4 regions of the Streptomyces sp. NPDC050617 genome follow, and region 4 is predicted to be linked to each of the others. Evidence: riboswitches for the same ligand, from Rfam matches in the RefSeq annotation. Region 4 holds a riboswitch; each other region holds the start of a gene.

Region 1 (3,189 bases), on a different contig from region 4:
CGGTGGTCCCGCCGACTACGGTCCGCGGGCCGTCCCAGGACACGCTCGCGGTCCGGGTCCGGCCGGTGCGCAGGTCGTGCACGTAGAAGGGGTACGGGCGGGGGTCGGGGGCGGTGTGGACCGGGGTCCGGGCGGCGCCGAGGTTGGTGGCGCGGGACGCGAAGGCGACGTGGTGGCCGTCCGCGCTGACGACCGGGCTGGCGGAGGCGGCGTCCGCCTGGGCGCCGTCGCTCGCGACGCTAGCCCGCCGGGTGGTGTGCGTACGCCGGTCGTACGCGAAGACGTCCCGCACGCCGTTGGTGTCGCCCGGCACCAGGTCGGCGCGGGCGGAGACGAAGGCGACGACGTTCCCGTCGGCGCTGATCGCCGGCGACCGCGCGCCCCGGTCCGCCCCGGAGCCCGCGCCCCCGGCCGTACGCGCGCCCGTGCCGACACCGGCACCGGCACCGCTGCCCGTACCCGCGCCGATACCGCCTGCCGTACCCGCGCCCGTACCCGAGCCCGTGCCACCGCCCGTACCGCCGCCGGGGATCCGCTCGGTGCCGCCGGTGATCCGCTCGGTGCGGCCGGTGCGGCGGTCGCGGACGAAGATGCCGGGCGCGCCGTCGGCGTCGCCCGGTACGAGGTTGGTCGCCGCCGAGGTGAAGGCGACATAACGGCCGTCGGCGCTGATCGCGGGCTCCGCCGACCAGGAGTCCGCCCGCGTGCCGTCGGCGGCGGCGCTCACCAGCTCCGTGGCGCCCGTCCGCAGGTCCTTGACGAAGAGGTCCGCCTCGCCGTTGGTGTCGCCGGGCACCAGGTCGTCGGCGGTCGAGGAGAAGACGGCGTAACGGCCGTCGGCGGAGACGGCCGCTACGCCGGAGGAGCCGATCGCCTGGGCGCCGTCGGAGGCGAGGCCGGGCACGGCCGCGCGCGGCGCCTCCGGCCACGCGGCGGCCGCCGCCACCGGCAGCAGCACCAGCGCGCACAGCCCAGCGCCGACGACAGTCATGCGGGTGCGACTGCCCATCTCGTCCCTCCTAGGATGCCGGGTGACCGGATGACCGCTCGCCCTCAAGCCCCCGCGCCGATCCTCGCCGACCGCGGACGAGCCAACTCCGCCGACCGGGCACGGTCAACGGATCGGGCGCGGGACCAGGCGTCAATACGCTTGTTGCAGCAGGGGAAACCGGGGCTCGTGTCATGCGCAGGCAGCGGGCCGGGACCCGCGCGCATGGCGGGAAAACGGCGAATCCGCGGCCGGGAAGCGGGAGAATCGCGGAGGAACCGCGGCGGTGCCACTAGCACATTCACCCCACTTCCCGCGGAGAGCGACACAAGATGTGGGGGTGCGTGCGACCGCCAGCACAAGATGTATGCTCATGCTCGCTGTCGCCGCAGGGGAATCCGGTGCGAATCCGGAACTGTCCCGCAACGGTGTATGTGTGCGCATTTACGTACCCATGAGTCCGAGGACCTGCCGACAGTACGCCCGTGGCCGAGCCGCCATACCCGGCCGGGCGTCGAATACGTCCGGGCCTCGCGGGTTGGGCCGGTGGACGCGGTACGGTGCGCCCTTTTCAGGGTCGTGCCCGTACGCGCCCGTCGCCCCCTCCCTCCTGGCCCCCTGCCGAGCGAGGGAGAGCCACACCGTGACCATCGCGCCCGCCGATCCGGTTTCAGAGGTAGCGTCCGACGGCCCGGGTACCGCGCTGCTGCGCACCCTGACCGACCTCACCGCCGATCTGCCCGCCACCGACCCGGGCAAGGTCGCCGCCGCCGCGCTGCGCGGCCGCCATCCCGGTTCGGACGAGGCCGAACTGCGGTCGCTGGCCACCGAGGCCGCCGCAGGCCTGATCGCCGAGGAGCCCGAGTACTCCCGGCTGGCCGCGCGGCTGCTGACCCTCGCCATCGCCGACGAGGCGGCCGGCCAGGGCGCGCTCTCCTTCTCCGCCTCCGTCGCCACCGGCCACCGCGAGGGGCTGATCGCGGACGAGACCGCCGCGTTCGTCACGGCCCACGCCGCCCGGCTCGACGCCCTGGTGGAGCAGGCCCTCGCCGACGGCGCCGACGACCGCTTCGGCTACTTCGGGCTGCGCACGCTGCACAGCCGCTACCTGCTGCGCCACCCGCTGACCCGACAGGTCATCGAGACCCCGCAGCACTTCCTGCTGCGCGTGGCGTGCGGCCTCGCCGAGGACGGGTCCGTACGGGCCCTGGAGGACGTCGCCGAGCTGTACCGGCTCACCAGCTCGCTGTCGTACCTGCCCTCCTCCCCCACCCTCTTCAACTCCGGCACCCGGCACCCGCAGATGTCGTCCTGCTATCTGCTGGACTCGCCGCTGGACGAGCTCGACTCGATCTACGACCGCTACCACCAGGTCGCGCGGCTCTCCAAGCACGCCGGCGGCATCGGCCTCTCCTACAGCCGCATCCGCTCCCGCGGCTCCCTGATCCGCGGCACCAACGGCCACTCCAACGGCATCGTCCCGTTCCTGCGGACCCTCGACGCCTCCGTCGCCGCCGTCAACCAGGGCGGCCGGCGCAAGGGCGCGGCCTGCGTCTACCTGGAGACGTGGCACGCGGACATCGAGGAGTTCCTGGAGCTGCGCGACAACACCGGCGAGGAGGCGCGGCGCACCCACAACCTCAACCTGGCGCACTGGATCCCGGACGAGTTCATGCGCCGCGTAGAGGCCGACGCCGACTGGTCGCTGTTCTCGCCGGTGGACGCGCCCGAGCTGGTCGACCTGTACGGCGAGGAGTTCGACGCCGCGTACCGCGCGGCGGAGGCGGCGGGCCTGGCCGTCAAGCAGATCCCGGCGCGGGTCCTCTACGCCCGGATGATGCGGACCCTCGCGCAGACCGGGAACGGCTGGATGACGTTCAAGGACGCCGCCAACCGCACCGCGAACCAGACCGCCGAACCGGGCAGGGTCGTGCACTCCTCGAACCTGTGCACCGAGATCCTGGAGGTCACCGACGACGGCGAGACGGCCGTCTGCAACCTCGGCTCCGTGAACCTCGCGGCGCACCTAGGCAGAGACGTCGCCGACGGGGCAGAGGCGATGGACTGGGAGCGGCTCGACCGTACGGTGCGTACGGCCGTCACCTTCCTCGACCGCGTCGTGGACATCAACTACTACCCGACCGAGCAGGCCGGGAACTCCAACTCCCGCTGGCGGCCGGTGGGTCTGGGCCTGATGGGGC
Region 2 (3,189 bases), on a different contig from region 4:
GCGAGGACGAGGTTGACGCGCTCGGGGCCGGTGGGCGCGGCGCCGAGGACGTGCAGGCCGTCGCGGATCTGGGCGTCCTTGACCTCGCACAGCCAGCCGTCGACGTGCAGCAGGAAGTCGTCGAAGCCGTCGTCGTCCGGGCGGGCTTCGAGGCCGAGGTCGTGGTCGAGCTTGGCGGCCTGGATCAGCGTCCAGATCTGGGCGCGGATGGCGGGCAGCTTGGCCGGGTCCATGGCGGCGATGGAGGCGTACTCGTCGAGGAGCTGCTCCAGGCGCGCGATGTCGCCGTAGGACTCGGCGCGGGCCATCGGCGGCACGAGGTGGTCGACGAGGGTGGCGTGGGCGCGGCGCTTGGCCTGGGTGCCCTCGCCGGGGTCGTTGACCAGGAAGGGGTAGATGAGCGGCAGGTCGCCGAGGGCGGCGTCGGGGCCGCAGGCGGCGGACAGGCCCGCGTTCTTGCCGGGCAGCCACTCCAGGTTGCCGTGCTTGCCGAGGTGCACCATGGCGTCGGCGCCGAAGCCGCCGTCGGCCCGGTCGGCGGCGATCCAGCGGTAGGCGGCGAGGTAGTGGTGCGAGGGCGGCAGGTCGGGGTCGTGGTAGATGGCGATGGGGTTCTCGCCGAAGCCGCGCGGCGGCTGGATGAGGATGAGGAGGTTGCCGCGGCGCAGGGCGGCCAGCACGATGTCGCCGTCCGGATTCTGGCTCCGGTCCACGAACATCTCACCGGGCGGCGGTCCCCACTGGCCCTCGACGGCCTCGCGCAGTTCGGCGGGGAGCCGCTCGTACCAGCGCTTGTAGTCGGCGGCGGGGATGCGGACCGGGTTGCGCGCCAGCTGCTCCTCGGTGAGCCACTCCTGGTCGTGGCCGCCCGCCTCGATGAGGGCGTAGATCAGCTCGTCGCCGACGCCGGAGTCGAGGCCGGGTACGGGCTCGGCGCCGAAGTCGTAGCCGTCGGCCTTCAGGCGGCGCAGCAGGGCGACGGCGCTGGCGGGGGTGTCGAGGCCGACGGCGTTGCCGATGCGGGAGTGCTTGGTGGGGTAGGCGGAGAGGACGAGCGCGAGGCGCTTCTCGGCGGCCGGGATGTGGCGCAGGCGGGCGTGGCGCACGGCGATGCCGGCGACGCGGGCGGCGCGCTCGGGGTCGGCGACGTAGGCGGGCAGGCCGTCCTCGTCGACCTCCTTGAAGGAGAACGGGACGGTGATCAGGCGGCCGTCGAACTCGGGGACGGCGACCTGGGTGGCGGCGTCCAGCGGGGAGAGTCCCTCGTCGTTCTCCTCCCAGGCGGTGCGCGGTCCGGTCAGGCACAGGGCCTGGAGGATCGGCACGTCGAGGGCGGCGAGCGCGCCCGCGTCCCACGACTCGTCGTCGCCGCCGGCGGACGCCTCGGCGGGCTTGGTGCCGCCGGCCGCGAGGACGGTGGTGATGACGGCGTCGGCCGCGCCGAGCGCCTCCACCAGCTCGGGCTCGGGCGCGCGCAGGGACGCGACGAAGAGCGGCATGGGCGTGCCGCCCGCGTCCTCGACGGCCTGGCACAGGGCCTCGACGAACGCGGTGTTGCCGGACATGTGGTGGGCGCGGTAGTAGAGCACGGCGATCCGCGGGCCGCTCGCGTCGGGGCGGGGGGTGCGCTCCAGCGGGCCCCAGGTGGGGGCGGGCGCGGGCGCCTCGAAGCCGTGGCCGGTGAGCAGCACGGTGTCGGAGAGGAAGCGCGCGAGCTGCTCCAGGTTGGCGGGCCCGCCGTGGGCGAGGTAGGCGTGCGCCTCGGCGGCGATGCCGACGGGGACGGTGGACGCCTCCATCAGCTGGGCGTCGGGGGCCTGTTCGCCGGTGAGGACCACCACAGGCCGGTCCCCGGCGAGGAGGGTGTCGAGCCCCTCCTGCCAGGCGCGTACGCCGCCGAGCAGCCGTACGACGACGAGCTGGACGCCGTCGAGGAGGCCGGGCAGCTCGCTCAGGTCGAGGCGGGCCGGGTTGGCGAGCCGGTAGGGCACGGGCCCGTCGGCGGCGCGCGCGCTGAGCAGGTCGGTGTCGGACGTCGACAGCAGCAGGATCACTGGAACTCGCCTCGCGTAGTCGTTCCGGGCCGGGTGGCCGAGGGGGCCCGGCGGCTGGGGGTACGGGAGCCCGCGGCAGAGCGGCGGGCGGACAGCGGGTACGTCCGGGGCGCGCGGAGCCGGAACATGCGCATGCGTCGGCAGCCTTCCTCGGGGTCCGCGCCCCGGGCGGTGGGAGGACGGCGGGAGTTCCTGACTCGCCCGGCATCGCTGCCTGGCTCACAGTGGCGGGACCGTGCCGGAGTCTCACCGGCTTCCTCCCCTGGCGCCGTCTCTGGCGTCCGGCGGACCGAAATGATCCGCCGGTGAGCATAGTAAGCGCTATACCCTCCGAGCTGCGGCGCCACTGAGGCCGACCGGCCTCTCATGCCGGCCCGCCGAGGGCACCTCCCAGCAGGAGCCGGGGGAGCTTGAGGACGCACGGCCGCCCGATCCAGGCCGTCCGGCGCTTGAGGACGAGGCCCGCGCCCCCATCCGGCCCGACGCCCGAGGACGCACAGCAACCCAATCCAGCCCGTCCGGCGCTTGAGGACAAGGCCCACCCCCCATCCCGCCCGACACCCGGGGACGCACAGCAACCCCATCCAGCCCGTCCGGCGTTTGAGGACGAGGGTGCGGGGCGGTGCCCCGCGGGAAACACCGGCACCCACCCGAGTGGAACGTCTCGGTATGCTCGCGGCCATGCCCTTCGCCCCCGCACCCACCCCGCCCGGGGCCCGGCCCACCGCCCGGCACGGCGACGACGCATGCCCCGGCGCGCTGCGCCTGCACCCCGCCGCGGACGGCGCCCTGGCCCGTATCCGCATCCCTGCCGGACTCCTGACGGCACGTCAGGCAACGGCGCTGGCCCACCTGGCGGTGGAACTGGGCGATGGCTGTCTCGACCTCACCTCGCGCGGCAACGTCCAGGTGCGCGGGCTCGCCCCCGACCGCGGGGCGGCGCTCGCGGTCCGGCTGCGCATGGCCGGCCTGCTCCCCTCCGACCGGCACGAGCGCGTACGCAACATCGCGGCGTCCCCCCTCGCCGGGCTCGACGAGGCCGGGCACGCGGACGTACAGGGCTGGGCCCGCGAACTGGACGCGCTGCTGTGCGCGGACCCGGACGCGGCCCGGCTCTCGGGCCGCTTCCTCTTCG
Region 3 (3,189 bases), on a different contig from region 4:
GTCCGCCCGCGTCCTGCGCTCCGGCCGTTTCATCCGCTTCATCCGCGGCGGCGGCGCGCCTGCCACCAGGCGGCGGCCCCGAGGGCGACGACGGCGGCGGCGCCGCCGATCAGCCCGGCGGACGGGCCGCCTCCGCCGTCGTCCTTCTTCGCGGCGCCGGTCGTCTCGGCCGGCGCCGGGGTCTTCTTCCCGCCGTCGGCCACCTGCTCGCCGCACCCCGACTTCGGGTAGCCGTCGATGGCGCACAGCAGCGCCGCCGAGTTGTAGCGCAGCGGCTTCGCGACCGCCGCCAGCGCCTCGCTTGCGCTGGCGTCCCTGCCGACGCGCGCGCAGGCTGTACGGGCCTGGGGCGGCGTCCCGCCGTCGGGCGCGTCGGCGGCGGTGCCGAAGTCCACGACGAGGGCGACGCGCTTGCTGCCGCCCTTGGCGGGGGTGTCCGCGCAGATCGCGCCGAAGTCCGCCGCCCGGCGCGGCTTCGCGGCCTGCGAGGAGTCCTGGCTGACGGCGAACCGGAAGCCGAGCGTGTCGCCGTCGTCGGGCCGCGCCACCGAGGGGCCCTGCGTGGCGTACGTCCACCCCTGGCCGGAGCTCTCCCAGAACGACCAGTAGCGGTAGCCGTCCGCGTGCGCGGGCGCGGCGCCCAGGACGGCGAGCGCCCCGGCGAGCAGCGCCGTGCCCGACGCCCGGCGCAGGCGGCCCGTCACAGCTTCGGGTTCTTCTTGCGGCCGCTGAGCAGGAAGCCGACGCCGATGCCCGCCACCAGGCAGACGCCCACGAACCACCAGAGGCCGAACCCGCCCTCGTCCTTCTTCTCGTCCTTCGCGTCCTTCTTCGACGCGTCCGCCGCCGCCTCCGGCTTCGGGCCGGTCGCGTTCAGCTGCTGTACGAGGTCGCCGCCGACGGTGCGCGGGTCCGTACCGGACGCCTTGGCCGCCAGGATCAGCTTCGCGAGCTTGCCGGGGTCGCCCTTGGCCCAGGCGGCGGCGCCGTTCTTGTCGTCGCGCAGCCACCCCATGGCCTTGCCGGCGGCGTCGGTGTGGCCGCCCGCCGCGAGCGCGGCGACCGCGTCGGCGGTGGCCCCGAAGTCGGGCTTGTCGGACTTGGGGTCCATGGCGGAGGTCAGGTGCTGACCGCTGCCGCTGAGCTTCGCCGCCAGATACGCGGACCCGGCGTCGGCCGCGGCGGCGGCGTTCTCCGCCTTGGCCTTGTCCTTGTCGCCGTCGCCCTTCGCGCAGTCGAGCGGCTTCGGGGCCTTGTCCCCGCCGCTCGGGTGCTCGACCAGATACCCCTTGCCCGTCGCGGCCAGCGTCGCCGCCGCGCTCGCGAGGTCGTTGGCGAGCAGCTGCCCCTTCTGCGGCAGATAGGCGAAGGCCCCGCGCTCGCCCTCCTTGGCGTCGCAGCCGAGCTGGAAGGAGAGCAGCGCGTCGTACGGGGTCTTGCCGCCCTTGGCCGTGGCCTTCGCCGGGTCCTGGCCGGCCGCCGCGTACGCGCCGACGGCCGTCGCGGTGGAGTTGGCGTTGCTGGGGTTGCCGGGCTGCGCGCCCCAGCCGCCGTCCTCGTTCTGCGTGGACTTGAGCCAGTCGAGCCCCTTCTTCACCTGGGCGCCGCGCCCGCCGACCGTGGCGAGCCCCTGCACGGCGGCGGCCGTGGCGTCGGTGAACTCGCCCTTCTTCGCGTCGCAGGGCGTGCCGGTGTCGGCGCGGTACCCGGCGAAGCCGCCGTCCGCGCACTGCTGCCCGGCCAGCCAGTCCACGGCCGACTTGGCGGGCGTGACGCCCACCGAATCCTGCGCGAGGAAGGCCAGGGACTGCCGGAACACGCCGTCGAACTGCGGGTTCGTCGTCCCGTACAGCCCCGGCGCCGCCGGGGGCGGCGAATCGGCGGAGGCGGCGGGGGCCGCGGCCGCGCTCAGCAGGGCGGCGGCGGCCAGAGCCGCGGCGCCGCGGCGCGCGTGGACGGCGGGGGAGGGGGCCATGGGGTCGGTGCCTCTCGGTGAAGGTCGCAACGGTGGGTGCTGCACAGCGGTGGGTGGTACACAGCCGTGCACGGCCGCCCACCCGCGCGCTGTCGTCGGACCGCGCGGTGGCACCGGGCTCAGCTCCGTATACCTCGACGGTGCCGGTCGCCGGGCGCCGCCGCCAGGCGGACGCGTCCGGCTCCGGGAGCCTGTTCGCCCCATCGCGGGTGCTCCGGCTCGTACGGCCGTACGCGCGGGGCTACGGCCGCACTCACGGTTGCGGGTCAGCGCCGGAGTCGCACCGGCTTTCCCCGTGGCGAGGCGGGATGAAGTTGTGCAGAACACTCTAACGGGCGGGTCCCGCCCGTTCCGCTGACGGGCGGGCCGGGGCCTCCTGGCGTACGTGCCTCATACCGCCCGGTACGTGACGGGCCCGCTCCCCGGCACCGCCTCCGCGTGGCCGAGCTTCACGAGCCGCCGCAGGTGGGCCTCCGCCTCGGAGACGGCGATGTTGCGGGAGGTGTAGGGGATGTCGGCCCAGGGGCGGTTCCACTCCATGGCCGCGGCGAGCTGCCAGGGCGTCCTGGGGGCGGCGAGCAGTTCGCGCAGGCCGGCGAGGCGGGAGCGGTGGTGGTCGAGGAGTTCGCGCACGCGGCCGGGGGCGTCGGCGAAGGGGTGCTGATGGGCGGGGAGCACCTCGGCGGGGGCGAGGGCGGCGACGCGTTCGAGGGAGGCGAGGTAGTCGCCGAGCGGGTCGATGGAGGTGGCCTCCTCGGCTTCCGGGTCCTCGTACAGGCCGATGTGCGGCGTGATGCCCGGCAGCAGGTGGTCGCCGGAGAAGAGCCGGCCGTGGCCGGGCCGCCCGGCGGGGTGGGCCTCTTCGAGGTGGAGGCAGACGTGGCCGGGCGTGTGGCCGGGGGTCCAGACGGCGCGGAGCCGGCGGCCGGGGAGGTCGAGGAGTTCGCCCGGCTCGATGGCCCGGTCGGGCAGCGCGGCCCGCTGCCCGGGGAGGGGGCGGGCGCGCCCTTCGGCGAGCGCGGCCGTCAGCGGGGCGAGGTGGTCGTCGGGCGCGCCCGCGGCGGCGAGCTTGTCGACGAGGTAGCCGAGCCAGCGCGCGGGCTCCGCCTCGCGCGTGCGCCGCACCACGTCCGCGTCGGCGGCGTGCATGGCGATCCACGCCCCCGACTCCTCGCGGACCCGCCCGGAGAGGCCGTGGTGGTCGGGGTGGTGGT
Region 4 (3,189 bases):
TCTGGCGGACCGCGGCCGGGTTCTTGTCGACGGCCTCGGCGATGTCGTCGTACCCGAGGCCGAACACCTCGCGCAGCACGAACACCGCCCGCTCGGTCGGGGCGAGCGTCTCCAGTACCAGCAGCATCGCCATCGAGACGCTGTCGGCCAGCTCGACGTCCTCGGCCACGTCGGGCGCGGTCAGCAGCGGTTCGGGCAGCCAGGGGCCGACGTAGGACTCCTTGCGTCGGCTGAGCGTGCGCAGTTGGCTCAGCGCTTGCCGGGTGGCGATCCTGACCAGGTACGCACGTTGGTCCCGCACGGTGTCGTGGTCGACGCCCGCCCACCGCAGCCAGGTTTCCTGGAGGACGTCCTCGGCGTCGGCGGCCGAGCCGAGCATCTCGTAGGCGACGGTGAACAGCAGGTTGCGGTGGGCGACGAACGCCTGGGTGGCGCTGTCCGTGCGGTCGCCGCGAGTGACCGGCTCGGATGTGTCCCTTGTCCGGCCGCTCGTAGTCGGGAACTGGTACAGCTCCGGGTCGGCCAGCTCAACGGCTGCGGCTTCTGTGTCGACGCCCACGCCAAGGAGGCCGCGGGGCCGCCGGGGAGACCGCGCTCCGGCTGGGCCTGGTGGCCGCCTGGCGGCACAGCACCATGTTCACCGAGGCCGAGCAGGCCGCGCTGGCGCTCACCGAGGAAGGCACCCGGCTCGGCGACCACGGCGTGTGCGACGAGACCTGGGCCGCGGTGCGCAAGCACTACGACGATGACCAGGTCGGGGCACTGGTCTGCCTGGTCTCCCTGATGAACGCGGCCACCCGGATGAACGTGATCGTGCACAACCCGGGGGGTTCGTACGAGCCCGGTATGTTCGCCAGCACGTAGGCCCGAGCCCGGCACGTAGGCCCGGTGCCAGCACGTAGGCCCGAAGCCAGAACGTAGGCCCGAGGCCAGAACGTAGCCCCGGAGCCGGCACGTAGACCCGCGGTCAGCACGTAGGCCCGCAGCGTCGAGGTCGAGACGATGACGCGCCCGGCTCCGCCTGCGGACGTCCGGAGTGCCCGCAGCGCGCCGTACCACCCCTCACTCGACCCCCGCGGATCGACCAGAACTCCAGCACCTTCGTGCTGTATTCGGTGCCGTATCCGGTGGCGTCTGCGGACCCGCATAGAGCGCTTCCGGGGTGCGGGCCGCCCGGCGGGCGCGGCTGCGGGCCCCGATCCGCCGTCTGGCACACTGTGCTCACTCAACCGAGGCGGCCAGGGCCAGGAAGTCGGTGCGAATCCGGCGCGGTCCCGCCACTGTGACCGGTCGGCCCCTCGTGGGCGCGGCCGGAAGCCAGATACTGTCTGGCCGCCTTTCCGTACCGACCGGGGACGAGGATCCCTCGGAAAGGCATGTACATGCTCCGCATAGGCGCGGCCTCGCGCACGCTTCTGACGTCTCTGCTGCTGCTTCCGCTCGCCGCGTGTGGCACGTCCGGTTCATCCGGTGCGGACAAGAGCGACGACAAGGCGGGCGGCGCGTCCGCCGGCTTTCCGTACACGGTCACCAACTGCGGAGTGAAGACCACGTTCACGCAGGCGCCGAAGCGAGCCGTCGCGCTCAACCAGCACACCACCGAGATCCTGCTCGCCCTGGGCCTGCAGGACCGCATGGCGGGCACCGCCTACCTCGACGACAAGATCAGCCCCGAATACCGGAAGGCGTACGACTCGGTGAAGGTGCTCGCCGAGAAGTACCCGTCGAAGGAGACCCTGCTCGGCGCGAATCCGGACTTCGTGTACGGCGGCTACGCCAGCGCCTTCGACAAGGGCGAGGGCCGCGATCGCGCCGGATTCCAGAAGTCCGGGATCAACACCCGCCTGAACATCGAGAGCTGCGCCAAGGGGCCGATCGACGTCGATGACCTCAAGACCGAGGTCACGCAGGTATCGCGGATCTTCAACGTCCCCGAGCGCGGCAAGAAGCTCATCGCGCGGGAACAGAAGGGCCTCGACTCCGTCGCCGCACGCCTCAAGGGCGTCGAGCCGGTCTCCGTGTTCGTGTACGACTCCGGTGACTCCAGCGCGTTCACCGCGGGCGGTCAGGGGCTCGGCAACGACATCATCCGCCGCGCGGGCGGCCGCAACGTCTTCGCGGACGTCGAAAAGTCCTTCGCCGACGTCTCCTGGGAACGCGTCATCGCCCGCAAGCCCGACGTCGTCGTGATCTACGACTACGGCGGCACCAGCGTCGCCGCGAAGAAGGAGCGGCTGCTGAACGACCCGGCGCTCAAGAACGTACCGGCGATCAAGAACAAGCGGTTCGCGGTGCTGCCGCTGTCCTCGGCCGTGCTCGGGGTGCGTGCCGCCGACGCCGTCGACGGCCTCGCCGCGCAGCTGCACCCCGGCGCGAAGTGAGCGGCGCCCGCACCCGGTGCTTTCCGTTGCTCGTCGCCGCGCTGGTCCTGGCGGTGGGGGCGGCGGCTGTCGCCGGACTCGCCATCGGGGCCGTGGGGATCCCGCCGGGGGAGGTGCTGCGCATCCTGGTCTCCGGTGAGCGCGGCGGCGCGTTCGCGTCCATCGTGTGGGACGTGCGAATGCCGCGCGTCATCCTCGCCATCGTGGTCGGCGCGGGGCTCGCCGTCGCCGGGACCGTGCTGCAGGCCGTGGTCCGCAACCCGCTCGCCGACCCGTACCTGCTCGGCGCCTCATCGGGCGCCTCCTCCGGCGCGGTCCTCGTCATCGTGCTCGGCGTCGGAGCGGGCACCGCGAGCACCGTCGCGCTGCCGGTGGCCGCGTTCATCGGCTCCATGGGCGCCCTCGTCGTCGTGTACGCGCTCGCGCGGCGCGGCGGCACCATGACGGCCGGGCGACTCGTGCTCGCCGGGGTCGCCGTGCAGTACATCCTGGCCGCGTTCACCAGTCTCGTCCTTGTCCTCTCGGCGCAGGCTGAGCACGCGCGGGCCATCATGTTCTGGACGCTGGGCGGTCTCGGCGCCGCCCGTTGGAACCAACTCCCGCTACCAGCCGTCGTGTTGATGCTCGGCACGGTGCTGCTCGTCGCGCTCGCCCGCCCGCTCGACCTGCTGCTCGCGGGCGAGGAGGGGGCCCAGGTTCTCGGCCTGGACACCAACCGCTTCCGGGCCGCCGTCTTCGTCCTCACCTCGCTCGTCATCGGCGTCCTCGTCGCGTTCAGCGGCGCGATCGGCTTCGTCGGCCTGATGGT

The links. A riboswitch is a leader RNA that binds a small molecule or an ion and turns the genes downstream of it on or off. The one in region 4 is predicted to bind cobalamin.
Region 1: it holds a riboswitch for cobalamin, as region 4 does, so the genes downstream of both, AB0I49_RS14790 (ribonucleoside-diphosphate reductase subunit alpha) here and AB0I49_RS00755 (ABC transporter substrate-binding protein) in region 4, are expected to answer to the same signal.
Region 2: it holds a riboswitch for cobalamin, as region 4 does, so the genes downstream of both, cobN (cobaltochelatase subunit CobN) here and AB0I49_RS00755 (ABC transporter substrate-binding protein) in region 4, are expected to answer to the same signal.
Region 3: it holds a riboswitch for cobalamin, as region 4 does, so the genes downstream of both, AB0I49_RS22230 (prenyltransferase/squalene oxidase repeat-containing protein) here and AB0I49_RS00755 (ABC transporter substrate-binding protein) in region 4, are expected to answer to the same signal.

Annotation. Positions count from the first base shown of each region.
Region 1 covers NZ_JBFAIS010000009.1:120,053-123,241, forward strand. Annotated here, with positions in the region: gene AB0I49_RS14785 (hypothetical protein) at 1-1,009, opposite strand, end outside; cobalamin riboswitch at 1,349-1,479, shown strand; gene AB0I49_RS14790 (ribonucleoside-diphosphate reductase subunit alpha) at 1,632-3,189, shown strand, end outside.
Region 2 covers NZ_JBFAIS010000029.1:107,073-110,261, reverse strand. Annotated here, with positions in the region: gene cobN (cobaltochelatase subunit CobN) at 1-2,054, opposite strand, end outside; cobalamin riboswitch at 2,220-2,356, opposite strand; gene cobG (precorrin-3B synthase) at 2,736-3,189, shown strand, end outside.
Region 3 covers NZ_JBFAIS010000016.1:170,364-173,552, reverse strand. Annotated here, with positions in the region: gene AB0I49_RS22235 (SCO2322 family protein) at 39-704, opposite strand; gene AB0I49_RS22230 (prenyltransferase/squalene oxidase repeat-containing protein) at 701-1,975, opposite strand; cobalamin riboswitch at 2,162-2,307, opposite strand; gene AB0I49_RS22225 (MBL fold metallo-hydrolase) at 2,366-3,189, opposite strand, start outside.
Region 4 covers NZ_JBFAIS010000001.1:169,262-172,450, forward strand. Annotated here, with positions in the region: gene AB0I49_RS00745 (RNA polymerase sigma-70 factor) at 1-511, opposite strand, end outside; partial or broken gene AB0I49_RS00750 (carboxymuconolactone decarboxylase family protein) at 425-864, shown strand; cobalamin riboswitch at 1,216-1,347, shown strand; gene AB0I49_RS00755 (ABC transporter substrate-binding protein) at 1,383-2,381, shown strand; gene AB0I49_RS00760 (iron ABC transporter permease) at 2,408-3,189, shown strand, end outside.